2 linked regions of the Candidatus Kuenenia stuttgartiensis genome follow. Each later gene encodes a partner of the first gene's protein in a complex. Links are inferred from orthologs where the notes say so. Each region holds a gene or a part of one and is shown on either strand. Other genes may lie near its edges. The genes, in order: tsaD and tsaE.

Region 1 (8,789 bases):
GAATAACCGTAGTGCGTTCATTTGTTTTGTATGTGATTTAAAAATGCTTTTGGCAAATTATCCAGAATATCCGTAGCGGTCATAGATATTTCACCCACTGCCTGTTTTGCATAATCTCCAGCAGTACCGTGTAAATACACTCCCAGTTGCGCCGCTTCAAAAGGCGGAAAGTTTTGTCCGAGCAACGCGGCTATCATGCCGGTTAATATATCTCCAGAACCGGCGGTAGCCATTCCCGGATTACCGGTGGTATTGACATAATATTTTTCGTTATTCATAACAATAGTGTTGTTGCCTTTTAAAACCAGCGTCACCTTGTCTCTTGAGTTTATGAATTTTTCGGCAATTTCTTTGCGTTTTGATTGTATTTCTTTGGTGGTATATACCTTTAAAAGGCGTGCCATCTCTTGGGGATGCGGGGTAAGTATAACGTGCTGTTTTATTTTATCCAGGGTTGCCGTATCTTCGGCAAGGGCATTAATACCGTCAGCGTCCAGTACGATAGGTCGTTCAATATTTTGCAGCAGCCACAGCACGAGCCTTTTTGTTTCCACACACTGCGATAACCCTGGTCCAATGGCAACTACATCAAAACGTTGTGAAAAGTCAAGGATATCCTGCCTTCCCATATCTGAAAGGGTTTTCAAATGGGTTTCAGGCAGCGGATGAGTCATAACGCAGGTTAACTTCGTCGCGACAATTCCATGCAGGCTTTCAGGTATCCCCAGAGTTACAAGACCTGCGCCGGAGCGTAATGCCGCTTCGCTGCACAGGCATGCCGCCCCCGTCATACCATAAGAACCGGCAATGACTAGCACCCGGCCAAAGTCCCCTTTGTGACTGTCAGGTTTTCTGGGAGGTATTTTTAGTATACTGTTAATCTGTTGCATCATATATTTCTGCAGTCATCAATCTGCAATCTGCCGACTGCTACGCGGTATAATAGAAAATTCCAAGTCCTTAATATCATTACTCTTTCCTTTTGCTGTTAATCAGCGAGGCGACACATGCAGCGCCAAAACCATTATCAATATTTACCACTGCAACACCGGAGGCACAACTGTTCAACATTGATAAAAGAGGGGCGATGCCATTGAAACTTGCTCCATAGCCAATACTTGTGGGAACACCAATGACAGGGCAATCTACAAGCCCTCCCACTACGCTTGCAAGGGCGCCTTCCATTCCTGCAACGACAATGATAACGTTGGCCTTTAGCAACTCTCCGTGGTTTTTCATTAGCCGGTGAATGCCCGCAACGCCGACGTCATATAACGTTTCCACTCTATTGCCCATAAATTCTGCAGTAATTCTTGCTTCTTCCGCCACCGGAATATCAGAGGTGCCGGCGGAAACGACCATGATGAGTCCTTCGTTTGTATTTTCATGCGTTTTGCGCAGGGTAATTGTCTTTGCCTGTTCATGGTACACAGCTTCAGGGAATTTTTCGGAGACAGCGTAATAAACCTCTGCACTTGCCCTCGTTGCCAGCATGTCTTGTCCGCTTTCGACAATATGCTCTACAATCTTTACCACCTGTTCAGGCGTTTTCCCCATGCAAAAGATTACTTCAGGATAACCACAACGAATTTTCCGGTGAATGTCTATCTTCGCAAAGCCAATGTCCTTGTAAGGAAGTTCTCTTATTTTATCAAGAACATCGTTTAAGGGTATTTTATCTTTTTTATAATTTTCCAGTAATTGCTGTATGTTGTCAATGTCCATATAAATATTCTCTTATCCCTTTGTTTAAGCTAGCCATTCCGGCATAAGTAGTGTCTGAACGAAAACTATCTTTTTTATGCAAGATTCTTTCTCTGAGCAAATTTAAATTTTTTTAAATTGCCCCTTTTTCAACTTTTTCTTCTACGCTTTAATCTATGATACGGTTGTTTTATTCATTTCCCTCGTTTTTACCATCTTTTCATGTTCTCCGGACATACTATCCCTCATGGATTTTTATTCGAGAGTGTTTTTACGCTGCCTTACGTACTGTTTCTTTTTCTTCCCGGACTTTCTTCTGCAATATACTCCCCATCGTGTGCAAATTTGCCGCCAGCACTCCTAATGCGCAGTATCTTTTAAATCCTTCTATCCCTTTGTCTAAGCATCTGTCCAGCCCATGATGTTCTAACCGGTTAATATCTGACTCCACCGCTGAGTGCTTGTGCCTGAGTTTTTTAAATGTACTCTCCGATTCTTCTTCTGTCTCCGCCTTATTCCTTTTTCCTTTCTTCGGTATGATCACTTTCGGTATATAAAGACTTATCAGTTCCTTGTATTCCTTCTTGTAAAAACCCTTGTCTGCACTTATACTTTCTATCTCTTCTTCACCAAACAAATTTAATAGCTTGTCTGCTAACGGCAGAATTAACGCCACATCTGCTTCTTTTTCCACTACTTGGTGATATCCGATAAACCCCCATTGGTCACTTGCTATCACCAGATTGTGGCCTAATTCCACCCTCTTATTCGCCTTCCCTTTACTCAACCATTCTGTGTGTGGTTCAAACAGTGAATATACCTTTTCCCCTACCGGTATTTGCTCTTCCTTGATAATTCTCCTCTCTACCAAATCTCTGTGCTTCTCCAGCATCTGATAAAAATATTCCATCGACTCCAATGCCTCTTTCTGCATTTCTTCCGCACCCGTTGTTAATATTTTTTCGTACACCGCTATTATGCTCGCACCTATCTTCTCACTTAATCTCTTTGCTAATCCAAGATACTCTTTTACTTGCTTCTTAACCGCCTCCTCTTTCTTGTTTCCACCACCACTTGCCGCTTTCGAACTACTCCTCATCAGACTCTTTAGCTCTTTCCTCCAATTCTTTACCTTTCTCCATCCTTTCCCGTTCAATACCCCTCCCTCTATAAATGCCTCTATCCCATCAAGGCACTTCCTACCCGCATCCCACAGCAAATTCATGTCCGTAGGAAAATGTACGTTTGTCTCCACCACATACGTATCCGTCTTTATGCGGAGCTTCTCCTCCCGTCCGTTCTTTGCCAGCCTCTGGCCTGCCTTTACCACCACATCATTAATCTTCCCCAACGTCTCCTCATCGAGCAATCTTACGTTATCCTTGATGCTTTGCAGCGAATACTTCTTACCCCTCCCAAATACGGTATCTACTCCCATTATCTGACGAATCAGACTATGGTGATTCACCATATCTTCCAACCTGTCATAATCCGCATCTAATCCCAATCTCACCACTCCTATTACCATTATCTGCCATAACTCCATACCATTACGCCCTGTCTCTTTCTTCCCACCCTTTACCTTTGCTTCCAATACCCTGAATACTTCCTCTCGTAATTCCTCTGTAACAAATATGTATTGTAATGCCCTCAAAATCGGCGCTAACTCATCCCTGCTCTTTTCGGGAATTTCTACCTCTGATATTGGTGTGCTTCCAAGTCTCCTTTGCGGCTCGAATCTTTTTCTCATGGCGTGGCAGTTCTCCTTTTGATGACTCTGTTTTTCTGATGTTTTGGGCGAATGTTTGTCTCTTTTCACCCCTTGGTACCCTCGCTTCCCTTATTCTACGCCCTAAGTTTAACATCTACTCACTATACTTTCAACCCTTCATGCAGATACTTTCAACCTCCTTTACCACGTATTTCAAGGCTTACAGCGTTTTCGTTCAGACACTAAGTATGAAAGCAATTGCCAGAAGGTTCAATGAATTTCATAAATCTTTTTGTCTGTTAAATAAATGTATGAATAAAAACCAGGACTCACGAAGGATTGGCTTCCATGCGCAGGTCTGAAATATTGCCTTCTGAATATTTCCAATAAGCTAGTCCCGCCACCATAGCGGCGTTGTCAGTACAAAGTTCTCTGGAAGGACAATACACGGGTAAACGTATTTCGCGCGATATTTCCTGGAATTTTTCCCTCAACCGTGAATTTGCCGCAACCCCTCCGCCAATTAATATGCTCCGGGCGTGATGTATTTTTGATGCAGCCACTGTTTTATGAACAAGCACATCAATAACTGCTTCCTGAAAACTTGCGGATATGTCGGCAATATCCATGGTGTTTTTTAATGATGTTTGTGACCGATTTTGGTCCTGTCCCTTAACATGATATAATACAGCAGTTTTCAGTCCGCTAAAACTAAAATCGAGGGAATCTTTCCCCAGATATGCCCTTGGGAATGGTATCGCTTTGCGGTTGCCTTGTTTTGCCAATTGGTCAATTACAGACCCCCCGGGATACCCAAGACCCAAAATTTTAGCCACTTTATCAAACGCCTCTCCTGCGGCGTCGTCAATGGTTTCCCCCAATACGACATGTTGCGTTTCCCTTTCCGACAAAAACAATGTGGTATGTCCCCCTGAAACAACAAGACTTACCGCAGGGTAGGGAATTGCATCATGCTCCAGATTGTTTGCGTATATGTGGGCATGCAGATGATGAACGGCAATGAGGGGAATGTTGAACGCCATGCTTAACGTCTTTGCCGCAGTGACGCCAATTAACAGCGAGCCAATTAATCCCGGAGAATTTACCACGGCAATGGCATCGATATCGGTACATTTTACCTCTGCTTCCGTAATGGCACAGTGAATAATTCCGATAATGGATTCAAGATGCGCACGGCATGCAATTTCAGGTACTACGCCACCGAACGGACGGTGAAGTTTGTCCTGGGAGAAAATTACATTCGATACGATTTCCCTGCCATTTCTCACTATTGCAACAGACGTCTCGTCACACGAGGTTTCGATTCCAAGAATAAGCATTTTACAAAAAAAGGGTAACAGTTCAGATTTTTGAAAAAGTCAGGAAACATAAAAAAACAATGCAGCCCCCGCCAGTGATGATTTGTTTGTAGCCCAATAAAATTCAATGCTGTTATGACATTGTGTTCTGCTGCAAACAGGTTGCTCCTTCAGAGCTTATAGCCTGGCAAGGTTGGGTTGAGGCAAGAAACCCGATCTAATTTAATGTAACACTTTAGTTTTTTGAAAAATGTACTACCTATAAGCTCCGTAGGAGCAGCCTGTTTGTAGCAAAATAGGATATTATAACAGAGATTAGCTCTGTTACGAGCGACCTGTCTTTTGTAAATCCATATAAACAGGTCTACCTGAATACGGACAGGCCGCTCCTACGGAGCTATTTACCTTATTGAATTTTATTGCGCTACAACGGATGTTCACCCCAAGTCAAAAAACAAAAGTGCCGTAAAAGCCTTATATTTATTGGCTTTTACGCCGAACAGCAAGCTTTTTTCTAGTGACTACCCGTATGTTCCGGCTTGGCAATACTTCTGGCAACTTTATCTGTAATGCCTCTAATAATTCATGTGATTGTTGCCGCGGACACGGGATCTTCTGGCAACTAGCTTTTTGGCCTTTGATTGTTACTTCCATCGAACAAATGGTCGTCAATTGTGCGAGACCTTCCTCTACCGTCAAGTCAAAATTCTTCCACGCTCTGCGCAGCCTTCGAATTATCATGTACGCAAGCATTACCACAAACACATGTCCCCGTGTACTATCCTCCTTTCTTACATACACCGGACGAACCTCCAAATTCACCGTCTTACAGTCCCGAAACGCCTTCTCCACTTCCGTTAAATCCTTGTATCGTTCATGTACCAGATTGGTATCCGCCTCGTTCTCCTCAAGATCAGTCTTGATTGCGTAACAACCATCAAGGTATGATGCCTCCTTTAATGCTTCCTCAGCTCTCTCTATCTTTAGCGTCCTATCCTCTTCTTTTATCTGCACCCACCCATCAAGTTTCAATCTCGTTAGCCTTTCCCTTGTTGTTTCCAGGGCCTTCGATACTGACGACTTAGGATGTTCCTTCAGATAACTGTTCTTCTTCACGATGTATTTCTCTATACTCTGTAATTTTGATACACGGGTCTTTGACATCTCTTCCGCCCTTACCGGATTGCGCCTCAGAATATATCGAACCTCATCATCCTTTATCTCGCAGAGCTTTTCTTCGAACAATCCTAATTGCAGTATCCCTTTATTTATCAACGACTCTATCTGCGGCTTGGTTATCGCCGTTATGTAATGAAACCCTTCCGGTAAACTTTCGATTTGCACCGTCTTGATCATCCCACGATCTCCTACAATCGTTACATCTTTGCATCCAAACCACTCTAATACCTTCTTTACCTGAGATTCAAAGGTCTTCGGATCCTGGGTGTTGCCCCTAAATACTTCTGTTGATACCGGCTCCCCGGATTCATCACAAAGCATACCGATCACTATCTGTTTTTTCCTCTTTTTGCCGTCACGATTATACCCGTACTCACCAAAATGATTCGACTTCCCCTCTAAATAACTGCTCGTCACGTCATACAAAAACAACTTCGGCTTATTGCCTCCTCGTCTTAACTCAAACAGCTTTCGCTCTATCTTTGCCTGATTCTCTGACAACCATGACAAATTATCGTACAGATTGTTCTCGTCAAACCCACGCTTCATATCCAGGACGTCACCCGCAGCATGTATCTGCGCCAGCCTTACTGCAGACAGTCTTGACCCCTGGCCTATTACCCTTGCCATTACTTGCCAAAGCGCCAGCTTTCCTTCAAAGTCCTTTCCCAATGCCTCTTCTATCCCTAATTCCTTTGCCACTTGGTACACGCTCCACGCTGCTCCCACAGACAAACCCTCATGGAGTTTCACCGATTCTGACAATGCGCCCAATGCACAGAGATCGTCTTTATGTGCGAGTGCAAGTCTTATCGCTTCAATCTCCAGGGGAGTGCAATTCGACAGATTCGCAATGGTGCGTTTCTTGACCTTCCCATCCTCACGGTACGATTCCCGCAGAAGGGTAGATCGATAGATTTTTTTACCGGATTTTGACTTGTTCTCTACAATATGCATGTCCACCATTGTACAGATAACAACCATTATCCGTCAAGTATATTGTCGGATAATAACAATATATTAGTGACTACATATTTATTAAAAATACAGCCTTAACAAACTATGTATTAAGCACTTATGCGTTTTGGCAGGGGTGAACATCCGTTACAAACAGACCGCCCCTAACAGGGCTACATGGTATTTTTTCTATCCCGGGAATTTTTCAAAAAACTAAAGTGTTACAATTTAATGGGAAGTATGCTGAAATAACTGTTCTTTTAATTCTGATGCATTCTTCAGGAGTTCCTCTTTGTGTTCTTCCACAGGTCTTTCTTCCACCGGTTCCAGTTTATAAAGGAAATAATGTGCATCTTCAATTTTTATAGGGAGAATGAGTTCTGCGAAAAAATCCAGAGGTACATATTGATAATAGGGTGTTTTGATTTTTTCATAGACAGTGAGCCGTTTTGCCAGCAACCTGCCGTCTATGTCTGTTTTTTCCAGGGAAAATTTTCTGGTTCCGTAATAGGTGAATTTTGTGGTCACCGGAGTTTGCCCGATAGGTTCGTCGTCCAGATAAACCGTTGCTCCGGGAGGTTCTGAATCAATGGTGATCGTACGAAGTACACAGCCGCACAAAATTGAGCTGGCGGCTATGCAGGGCGCAATTGATTGAAAGATTATTTTGAAAAATTTCATATATTTTAAGTGGTTGTTAAGATGCCGGTGAAAGATCGACTATCTCCGCATGGAATGTTTTAAGATTTAATAAAGCTACGGTACTTTTGCCGCTGACCCAGCCACAGCATTCTCCAGGGTTTATGTATAATGGTTTCCCTCTGGAAATTTCCGGCGTATGCGTATGGGCGCTTATAATGATGTCAATATTTTCAATATTCACACTGCCGGTTAACATTTCAGGCATATGTGACACAAGGATTGTTTTTCCGTCTATGGTAATAGTATATGGCGGAATGTGGATATCGTTGCAGACGCCAAGCAAGCCCTTTTGTTCGCCATCATTATTGCCAAACACCCCAATAAACCGGGCTTTCACATGCATCAATTCTTTCAGGGAAAATGGGGCGACAAAATCGCCTGCATGAATGATATATTCTAAATCCTGTGTATTAAAAAAACGAACAGCTTTTTTGATTGCTGGAATATTATCATGCGTATCTGCAATAATTCCGATTTTCATACAGATAAGGAGGGAATGTTCATTCTGAAGAAACGCAGCATAATGGTGTTTTTCTTAATGCCAGGGTTTCTGAGGAATGTTTTTCTTTTTAGAAAAATGCCGTAACCAAAAAGGCTTTAACTGCAAAGTACACAAAGAAAATCTTACAAATAAAAAAGGGTTTTGCCTGGCAATACTACCTGTTGCGCCAAAGAACAGGGCAATCGCCTGCTAACAAGCCACACGTAAGGTAATACAGGAATTAACAGGGCATATAGTATATGGCGGAGAGGCCGGGATTCGAACCCGGGGTAGGGCTTTAGACCCTACAACGGTTTAGCAAACCGTCGCTTTCAGCCGCTCAGCCACCTCTCCGGTAATAGTTTTATGTATTGGAATTATTTAATAAAATAATAAACCGCTGGTTTCTTACTTGTTATCAGGAATAACGCCAGCGGTTGATATAAAAACTTCCATCAGTAAAGTTAAAACTGAAAAATGGCGGAGGGAGTAGGATTCGAACCCACGGAAGGCTTACACCTCCTGCAGTTTTCAAGACTGCCGCCATAGTCCACTCGGCCATCCCTCCGTTTTAAAAACAGTCTTCTGTTTTGCAGACTTCTTCCAATACCTTGCTTGCAACAAAGATAGGTGTATTTTTCTGCATAGCCAGCGCTACTGCATCGCTAGGCCTTGAATCAATTTCAATGATATTTCCGTCTTGTCGCAATACAATTTTTGCATAAAAAGTATTATT
Region 2 (8,860 bases), 2.0 Mb from region 1 along the record:
GAATAACGTTCCCAAATCCACCCAGCAGGGCTATGAGGTAGGAAAGCGGTACGCCAATAACGGTCAATCCTATTCCATATATTATGGATAATATAATACAAACCGTAATCTGCCCCCTTAGAAATGCCTTCAGGTTTTCATTTATCTTCCCGAAAATCTCAAATATCTTTTCTTTTTTTGAAACCGGAAGCAGGTTCCTGCACTTTATTATAATAACGTCAAAATCTTTCAGGAGATATATGGTCACTACTCCAAAAACCACGATGTTTATTATTATTCCCACCAGACCGAAGGCTCCTTGAAAGATGTTTTTTACTGTTGCAAGGGCAAATTTCATAAGTCCCGGACGTTTCTCCTGCGTTTCTTTTTCACTGCCGTTCTGTATGCCTAGTTGTGTTTTTAAAAATATCGCAATCCCGGTATCCTTATGGTTTTCAATAAACAGTTCCACATTTTCCTGATACTTCGGATACTGTTTTTTTAATACCATGCCAACTCGCTCAATGCCATGCAAGGTTTTTGGTATTGTGTAGGCGGCCGCCCCGCCCGCCATAAACAACATGCCTGTTAAAAGTACCACTATTGCAAGACCCCGCGGCAACCCTTTTTTTAAAAATAAAAATCTTCGTTTTTCAATAATATCGAGTAATGGATCAACAATATAGGCTATCGTAAAAGCCAGAAAGAGTGATATTAAAATGCCTTTTAAATAATAGCACACCAGGAGAAACGCGGCAATTGCGCAAAGCCACAGCAGCGTTCTTATCCACATGTTTTCAAATATTTTTTGTTTTTCCATAAAAGCCTCCTTCTCTGCCGTCCTTCAGGCAGGATTATACCAATAGGGCCAACCAGCGTAATGTTTTCAATCATGTTATACAGTTTATCTCCTAAGTAAAATGTTTTTCTTAGAATTTGGCAGTCTTTGACCGCAACTTTTGGCCGGTTGTTCCCAAACCCTGAATTGACAAAGTCAGAACTAAACAAGCAAGAAAACTGTCCTCAGTCCTCAATCTGCAATCTGCAGACTGCAGATTGAGGACTGCAAAAGGTACCAGTCATGTCTGTTTCATTATTTGATTGCAGGCTGACGGCGCTGTGATAAAATCACATAAAGGGTTGTTTGTTAATACTGTTAAGGTGCAATTTAAAGAAAATAATATTTGGAGAATATCGATGGCGTTGATAAGTTTGCAGGATGTAACGATAGGTTTTGGCTGTCCTTTGTTGATTGAACACGCAAATTTGCAGCTAGAGCGGGGCGAAAAGGCATGTCTCCTTGGCCGCAACGGCGCCGGCAAATCTACCCTGCTAAAACTTATCAATGGTGATCTGATGCCTGATTCCGGAGAAATTGTGCGGCAGAAAGGATTGCGCACGGCATACCTTTCCCAGGAAATTCCAAAAAAAATAAATGGTACGGTATCCGATATACTATCGAACGAGTTCGGAAATCTGCCTTCTTCTGAACGCAAAGGCCGTCATCAAATAAATAAGATAATTTCGCAGATGCAGTTAGATGCTCATGCTGAATTCAATACCCTTTCTTCAGGCCTTAAACGAAAGGTATTGCTTGCCCGAGAACTGGTGTGTGGTCCCGGTATTCTATTGCTGGATGAGCCGACCAATCATCTGGATATCGATGCCGTCTGCTGGCTGGAAGAATTTCTACTGCGTTATGAAGGCACAATGCTTTTTGTTACCCATGACCGTTCGTTTCTAAGGAAACTTTCTACCCGTATTATTGAACTGGACAGAGGAAATCTTTCAAGCTGGTCGTGTAATTACGAAACTTTTTTGACGCGTAAACAGGCTGTTCTGGACGCAGAAGAGAAACAGCACGCACTTTTTGATAAGAAACTTGCACAGGAAGAAGTATGGGTAAGACAAGGAATTAAGGCCAGACGCACTCGTAATGAAGGACGGAAAAGAGAGTTGGAGAAAATGCGGCAGGTTCGAAGCGAGCGCAGGCAAAGAACAGGCTCCGCACTTATACAGACGCAGGAATCAGACCGTTCCGGCGCGGTTGTTATAAAGGTGGAAGGCGCAACTTACGGATATGATAATCGTCTCATTGTGAATAACTTTTCCACAACGATTATGCGGGGAGATAAGGTGGGAATTATCGGACCCAACGGTTCCGGCAAGACGACTCTTTTACGTCTTTTATTAGGGGAATTGACTCTGCAAAAAGGTAATGTTCGCCATGGCACTCAACTGCAAATAGCTTATTTTGACCAACTGCGTGCGCAACTGAATGAAGATAAATCGGTGTTTGAAAACGTTGGTGAGGGAAACGATGTGATCACCTTCAATGGCAAACCACGGCACATCATCGGATATTTGCAAAACTTCCTGTTTTCTCCGGACAGGGCACGGGTCTCAGTCAAAACACTTTCCGGAGGAGAGCGCAACCGTCTCCTTCTGGCGCGTTTGTTCACAAAACCTTCCAATGTCCTGGTAATGGATGAACCCACAAATGACCTTGATGTGGAAACCCTGGAACTTTTAGAGGAATTATTGATGGAGTATCAGGGAACACTTCTTCTCGTCAGCCATGATCGTACCTTTCTTAACAACATAGCAACCAGCACACTCGTTTTTGAAGGGGAAGGACTGATCAATGAATATGTGGGCGGGTATGATGACTGGTTAAGACAACGCACTGTACATGCACAAAACGATTTCCCGGGGAAACAGCTTCCTACAAAGTTAAAAGCGGAGAGTAAACAATCCAAACGAACACGTAAACTCAGTTATAATGAAAAACGCGAACTGGAATCCCTGCCACATCGGATTGAATTGCTGGAAACAGAACAACAGCAGTTAACTCAGACAATGGGCAATCCCGTGTTTTATCAGAAAGGGAAAGAGGAAATAGAAAAAATTAAAGGGAGAGCGTCAGCCCTGGAATACGAACTGGCAGAAGCCTTTCACCGATGGGAGGCGTTGGAAAAATTACGCAGCGAACATGAAACGGTATCATCGTAGTTCACTGCCACGTGTGGGTTCAGGTTACAAAACCTGAACCCGCGCGGGGGAACTCTATGTGTCTCTATGCGCACAATTTCTCAGTCTTTCTTTTCCTGTTAAGACGGGTCCTTTCGTGTACGCTCAATTTTTCACCAATCTTGAAATTGCATGCAACCTCTTTGTTTTCGTTGGGCAACGTTTTTATTTTCTCTTTCAGTTCAAAAAACCATGAAGGGCGTGAAGTAATTACATTCGCATGCCACGGGTGAAAATTCTTTCCGTAAAAGTTGTTATCCGTGCGCAGTATGATAGGGATGTTTTTATGCTGAATTAATATATTACCTATAACATCAACGATATCTATATCACTTATATTAACATTCATTATGACAATATCCGGCCAGTAATCATTTACTTTTTTAATCGCCGTTTTGCCGTCATTTGCCGTAATGACATTATAGCCTTCGTTTGATAATTTTTGTTTACAGAGAATACGCTGTTGTTCGTTATTTTCCAAAACCATTATTGTTTTCATAGATTTGTTCCTTTCATAATAAACTGGATGATTCCTTATATTTTCTCCATAGTTATAGTTAACGGATTTCACACAAGCAATCCTCAAAAACCGGGTATGCTGTCAAAGGGAAAAAGACAGACGCGTCTGCACAAAAAAACCAATAAAAGAATATAAAAAATATGCAGTGTACTTGTGTGTCATACAGAACAATGAGCCTTAAAAATTTGTTCCAGCACATTCATTTTTTGAAATGGTTTTTGGCGTGTATATTGACAAACGCCGATATTTTGCAACGGTTTTTCCTTCTTTTTTTTACAAAAAAAACCCCATTATCCTATTACGGATAATGGGGCTGTGTGTTGTAATTATAACAGTATTTATTGCGTCTACTCCATTTTTTATATATCAACTATCATACAATCGTTTATATTTAAAACATTAGAGTGGGCTTTTCACATATTTATACTTTTACAACATTTGTGGCCTTTTGGCCTTTTTGGTCTGAAATGACATCAAACTCAACCTTATCTCCTTCAGCAAGAGTTCTGAAACCCTCTGACTTGATGGACGTCTGATGAACAAATACATCAGTTCCGTTTTCCTGAGAAATAAAGCCGAAACCTTTTGAATCATTAAACCACTTTACTGTTCCGTTCGCCATAATAAATCACCCCCTTTCGTTTGGTAAAAAAATTTGGCTACTAATAAAAAAAGGCCACAAGGTTTTCATCCTTGCAGCCTTAACATTACAACGAAACACATCACAACTTTGTATAATATTACTGTTCAAGTCAACCGACTTAAGAAGTATATACGCAATTTTCCTTTATAACAAGAAAAATATAAAATATTTTGAAAATAAAATTCTTAAGCGCTGCCAACCGATCCCTAACTGCACTATCCCATCAGCAAGCCATGCCATTCCTGAAGCCACGGAATTGTTACAAACGGCAAACAATTGATAAACGCAATAATATTACTAATAACAACTTTTTGGAGTAATCGTCTTCAAAAAAACGTTGACTGTTTATTTCAAAAGGATATAATGGTGAACATGCATTCACCTGTTAATATCTTTTTTATAATCATAAGCGTAAGGAGGTTTCACCATGTGGTATACCACTACACAAACAGCACAGAGAATAGGCATCGACAGAAAGACACTGATGCGTTATCTGAAGGAAGGGAGAATAAAAGGCTACCGGATCGGAGGACGGACAAAGTTTATGGAAGGCGATATCCATGAATATCTCGAGGGAAACCGGATAAATAATGGATATCCCTCATGTAATAACAAGGAGAAAAGATCTGGTATTTCCACGAAACGTATCAGGCAGGCAGTATAAGGAAATTCGTTGATTATACCGCCTGTGCGGCAGGCATAGAACTCGGCAGGGTTAAAGTATCTTACAAAAAAAGAGAAAAACACTCTCGCTTTGTTCTGCAATTGCGGTCACTTTGCATTACTACGAATCCGGTCAATCGCACCAATCGCGTAATAATTGTATTATTTGATCGTAACGTTTGCCGTAAGCGCATGCTTTTATGTTCCTTCGTTCTTCAGAAACATGTGTTAATGTTATTTTCAAATATTCTTCAGGAAGGCTGTCGGGTACGTTGTCTGCCCATTCTATTATTGTCACGCCATTTCCAAAGATCATTTCATCACTGCCTATATCCAATAATTCCTGTGACCCTGATAGTCTGTAGGCGTCTATATGATAAACAGGAATGCGGCCATTATATTTGTGCGCCAGAGAAAAGGTGGGACTTTTTACATTTCTGCTATCCTTGACGTCAAGTCCTGTAACTATTCCTTTTACCATGGTAGTTTTTCCAGTGCCCAGGTCGCCAATCAAGGCAACGACATGCCCATTTGTTAATAATGTGCCTAATGCTTTACCAAATTTTATTGTTTCCTCTGCATTTTTGCTGGTGAAAATTATTTCATGCCCTTTTTTCGCCAATGTTCCTGCACCATCCATAATTCTTTTTGGTTTTTTGAAAATGCTCAGCAAAATGAAAGTTACTCTCTACAATCTACAGTCGGTAGATTGCAGATTGAGGACTGTTTTTACACTTCCGGCTATGCCAGCTTAGGTTTAACAATGTTTATAACCTTTAGGTCGTATCCGGCGCAATTTACCCTTCCCGTCCCTCAGCCAAAGTCCTTTATCTTCAACAATTTCTCCTATACAACTTATCTCCAGGCCATGAAATAAATCTGACGTCAATACCTTTTCCGCCTGTGTTTTTGACAATACCGCCAACAGTTCATAATCTTCCCCATCGGAGAAGGCGTGATGAATCGGGGTTTTCCCCGTTTTTTTCGATATTTTTAATGCGTCGTCAGACACGGGGATTTTATCTTCAAACAAAACAGCTCCCACCCCGCTTTCTTCCAATATATGATTCAAATCCGCAGTCAATCCGTCGCTGATATCTATCATGGCATGGACAGTAAAATTTTTGTTCAACGCAATGCCTTCATCTAATCGTGGTTCAAAAAACATATGTTTGCCCAATAAAGAACCGCCAAGTCTTCCCGTCACTAAAATTTTATCTCCTGCTTTTGCACCGGAACGATATACAGGCATTAATCCCTCATTCTTTCCCAGCAAGGTAACATTAATACAAAAAGGGCCTTCTCCGCTAATGATATCTCCTCCGACAATATCGATATCATATTTATCTGCTATTTCCCATATGCCGGCATATAACCTTTTTGCAAAACTGTTTTTTGTTCCGTGTGGAAAACAGAGAGAAATTACCGCAACGGATGGTTTGCAGCCCATAGACGCTATGTCGCTAATGCTGCAGGCAATTGCCTTCCTTCCTACTTCGGACGCATTATATTTATTTAGGTCAAAATGTGTGCCTTCTACCAACATGTCCGTGGTTATCAGGCATAAGGTATTTTTGCCAGTATTTATAACCGCACAGTCATCTCCAATGCCGCATACAACGGCATTTGATTTTTTCTTTCTGTTTCTTATCCACTTGATTAAAGGAAATTCGTCCATTTGAAATAGTACAGATATTCTCTCAAAAATCCTGAACTGGCATAGCAGGAAACAAACAAACAAGCAAGAAAACAGTCTACAGTCCTCAATCTTCAATCTGCCGACTGCAAAAGTGACCATTAAATATTTTGCCAAAAAAATGCAAAGAAATTTCTACTAATCCTAACATTCTACGTCTACGGCGGCGGGTTATTAGCGAAAGAATATCACACTTCGGAGGTAAGGCAAGAAATTTTTTTTGACATTTACACTGCAAACCATTTTTCACTGTTCGCAAAATAATATTGCAGCTATTCAATATGTTTCATCACTGTTTTTTACAAAAAAAACATCATTGCTTATCAAAAAACAAAAAACGAACAAAGCCGGTTTTATGGATAAATAACACAAGAAATACTTTCCCAATTGATCGGAAAAATTTTCAACAAATCTTTCGGTTGTTGAATAATTAAACCCTTTAATAATCGCGTATAAAATAATAAATAATCATCTTATTGTATTGTAAATGCGGCAGATACGCCTTGTTACCGCGGTGTAAATATTCAGTGGCATACGCATTGCTATTCTTTGTTTACAAGGTTTTTGCTATAGCAACAAAAATGAGTAACATGTTTCGTTTTTACTGTTAGAAAGGAATTAATTACATGTTTTTTTGGAAAGGAGTCCGGTTATGAGTAGGATAAACACAAATATTAATGCGTTGAATGCGTTACGGTCGTTAAATGACATTAATTCGAAATTGTCGGTTTCGCAATTAAGGCTTGCGACGGGCAAAAGAATTAATAATGCCGCCGATGACGCTGCGGGTTTTACGATTGCCAAAAAATTCAATGCCCGTTCACAAGGGCTTGGCCAGGCCCTTGCAAACATAGGTTCTGCCAAGAATCTTATGGCGGTTGCGGAAGGCCATCTGAATAATATCCTTGATATTTTGACACAGATGAAAACAAAGGCAACGCAGGCGGCAGACGATTCGTTAGGGAGTGCAGAACGTAACGCTATTCAGTCGGAACTCAAAGCATTGGCAACGCAAATCGATCTTGAAGTTACCCAGGCTACATGGAATTCCCAGTCAATATTTGGTACAGGAAATTCTGCTACAGGTTCAGGAGCGGCAAGTAGCGTGCAGTTTAAATTCCAGATTGGCGCAGGGGCAAGCAGCACCAATGACGTGTTGAAGTTTGACTTGTTAGCAAAAGACAATGTAAGCTTTGATGACAGCAATACAAACTATAAGGCTGATGGATTGCGGGTAAGTGTTGCTACGGCGGGCAGGGCGGTTACTTCTTCGGCATCCGCGCAGGCATTGATGAGCAATATAGATACCGCCATTGCGGATGTATCAGAAGGATTGAGTTACATTGGTGCAGTAGTTAACAGGCTGACCTATCAGGAAACCAGTTTAACTGTAGCGAGGACGAATACTGAGGCGGCCAGGAGCAGGATTGAAGATGCGGACATGGCATACGAACAGTTAGAGTCAACAAAGTTTCAAATATTACAACAGACTGCAAGCGCTATGCTGGCGCAGGCAAATGCAGGGCCTCAAAGCATAATGCAGTTATTTCAATAAGTAGCATTGATGCAGACAGAGAGCCAGATTAATCAAAAAGGGTTCACAGGAAATGACTCGCTTCCTGTGAACCCTTTTTTTGAACTATTTACTGCATAGGTCGTTTTTTTCCCCCGTCCACTTTTACGTTGTTTGTTTCCGGTAAACGTTCATTCCGATCTTTTCTTCACGGTCGGGGATGGTAACATTTCCCTCCGTTGATGCAACAATAATGTTCTTTCCGGACGAAGAAAGTCCAAATTCTTTTGACAGGTCTATCTTTATGGTGAGTATGTTTCCTTCTACAGATAATTCCACGTTTTTCATTAAAAAACCTCTCTTTCTATAAAAATTTATAAACGGTTTAAGGGATATTTGGTTGGAAAATGCCACCTATGCCTTTCTTGCCACATACAAAATCGTTACATATCCTACACTTTCATCCCACTATGTCAAGTAGTATAACAGAATCCTGTGCCATGATAAGATTTTTCACTCAAGGCGTCTCTTTCGTTTTCCAAACAGCGAATAACTACCTATGCATACAAATGATCAGAAATTAACTATACGTTGTGAAAAATCATGAATACCTGGCAGTATCGGTATCAGTCAAAGATTTTTTTAAATAATGCACCAAATCTTCGGGATGCATCCTATCTTTTAACAGCCTTAGATGCAATGTGTCATTATTAATTACCCGTATATTTTTCTTCAACTTAGAAAGGCAAATCTCCGCCTTTTTTAAATCATTTACCTGGATGATGAGGGTGTTGTTTACCCGGACTATAGAACGGA

Evidence for each region.
Region 2: the proteins of tsaD (region 1) and tsaE are in contact, whole or in part, in a crystal structure (PDB 6N9A), measured with the Thermotoga maritima proteins. The link is inferred for Candidatus Kuenenia stuttgartiensis from one-to-one orthologs. Residues at the interface, in WP_004082750.1 of Thermotoga maritima: Cys10, Asp11, Arg49, His50, Leu82, Gly84, Gly135, Gly136, Glu154, Thr155, Leu156, Asp157, Asp158, Ser159, Glu162, Asp165, Lys166, Arg169, Leu170, Tyr175, Lys213, Thr214, Leu217, Tyr218, Gln221, Arg222, Asn324; in WP_004082108.1 of Thermotoga maritima: Leu37, Gly38, Lys46, Lys57, Val59, Lys60, Ser61, Thr63, Phe64, Thr65, Leu66, Met67, Val69, Pro71, Tyr82, Arg83, Leu84, Asp86, Asp88, Phe89, Asp93, Ile128, Asp130, Glu131, Arg134.

Annotation. Positions count from the first base shown.
Region 1 is NZ_LT934425.1:3,160,196-3,168,984, forward strand. Bases 2,751-5,518 are described here. They hold tsaD (tRNA (adenosine(37)-N6)-threonylcarbamoyltransferase complex transferase subunit TsaD), read right to left. Parts: upstream 4,756-5,518; coding sequence 3,745-4,755; downstream 2,751-3,744. Other genes in these bases: KSMBR1_RS14760 (ISNCY-like element ISCku10 family transposase), read right to left, coding at 2,751-3,454; KSMBR1_RS14770 (IS1634 family transposase), read right to left, coding at 5,215-5,518. Also shown: KSMBR1_RS14745 (phospholipase D-like domain-containing protein), read right to left, coding at 1-21; KSMBR1_RS14750 (NAD(P)H-hydrate dehydratase), read right to left, coding at 18-893; nickel pincer cofactor biosynthesis protein LarB, read right to left, coding at 970-1,725; more of KSMBR1_RS14760, read right to left, coding at 1,976-2,750; more of KSMBR1_RS14770, read right to left, coding at 5,519-6,870; KSMBR1_RS14775 (PEGA domain-containing protein), read right to left, coding at 7,099-7,551; KSMBR1_RS14780 (metallophosphoesterase), read right to left, coding at 7,568-8,053; KSMBR1_RS14795 (bifunctional nuclease family protein), read right to left, coding at 8,625-8,789.
Region 2 is NZ_LT934425.1:1,182,463-1,191,322, reverse strand. The notes cover bases 3,739-6,577. They hold tsaE (tRNA (adenosine(37)-N6)-threonylcarbamoyltransferase complex ATPase subunit type 1 TsaE), read right to left. Parts: upstream 5,509-6,577; coding sequence 4,969-5,508; downstream 3,739-4,968. Other genes in these bases: thiL (thiamine-phosphate kinase), read right to left, coding at 5,593-6,513; KSMBR1_RS05415 (helix-turn-helix domain-containing protein), read left to right, coding at 4,600-4,836; KSMBR1_RS05420 (cold-shock protein), read right to left, coding at 3,951-4,151. In the rest of the region: KSMBR1_RS05440 (AI-2E family transporter), read right to left, coding at 1-799; ribosomal protection-like ABC-F family protein, read left to right, coding at 1,177-2,991; KSMBR1_RS05425 (response regulator), read right to left, coding at 3,056-3,508; KSMBR1_RS05400 (flagellin), read left to right, coding at 7,184-8,086; KSMBR1_RS05395 (hypothetical protein), read right to left, coding at 8,210-8,392; mfd (transcription-repair coupling factor), read right to left, coding at 8,646-8,860. UniProt on the Escherichia coli protein: Required for the formation of a threonylcarbamoyl group on adenosine at position 37 (t(6)A37) in tRNAs that read codons beginning with adenine.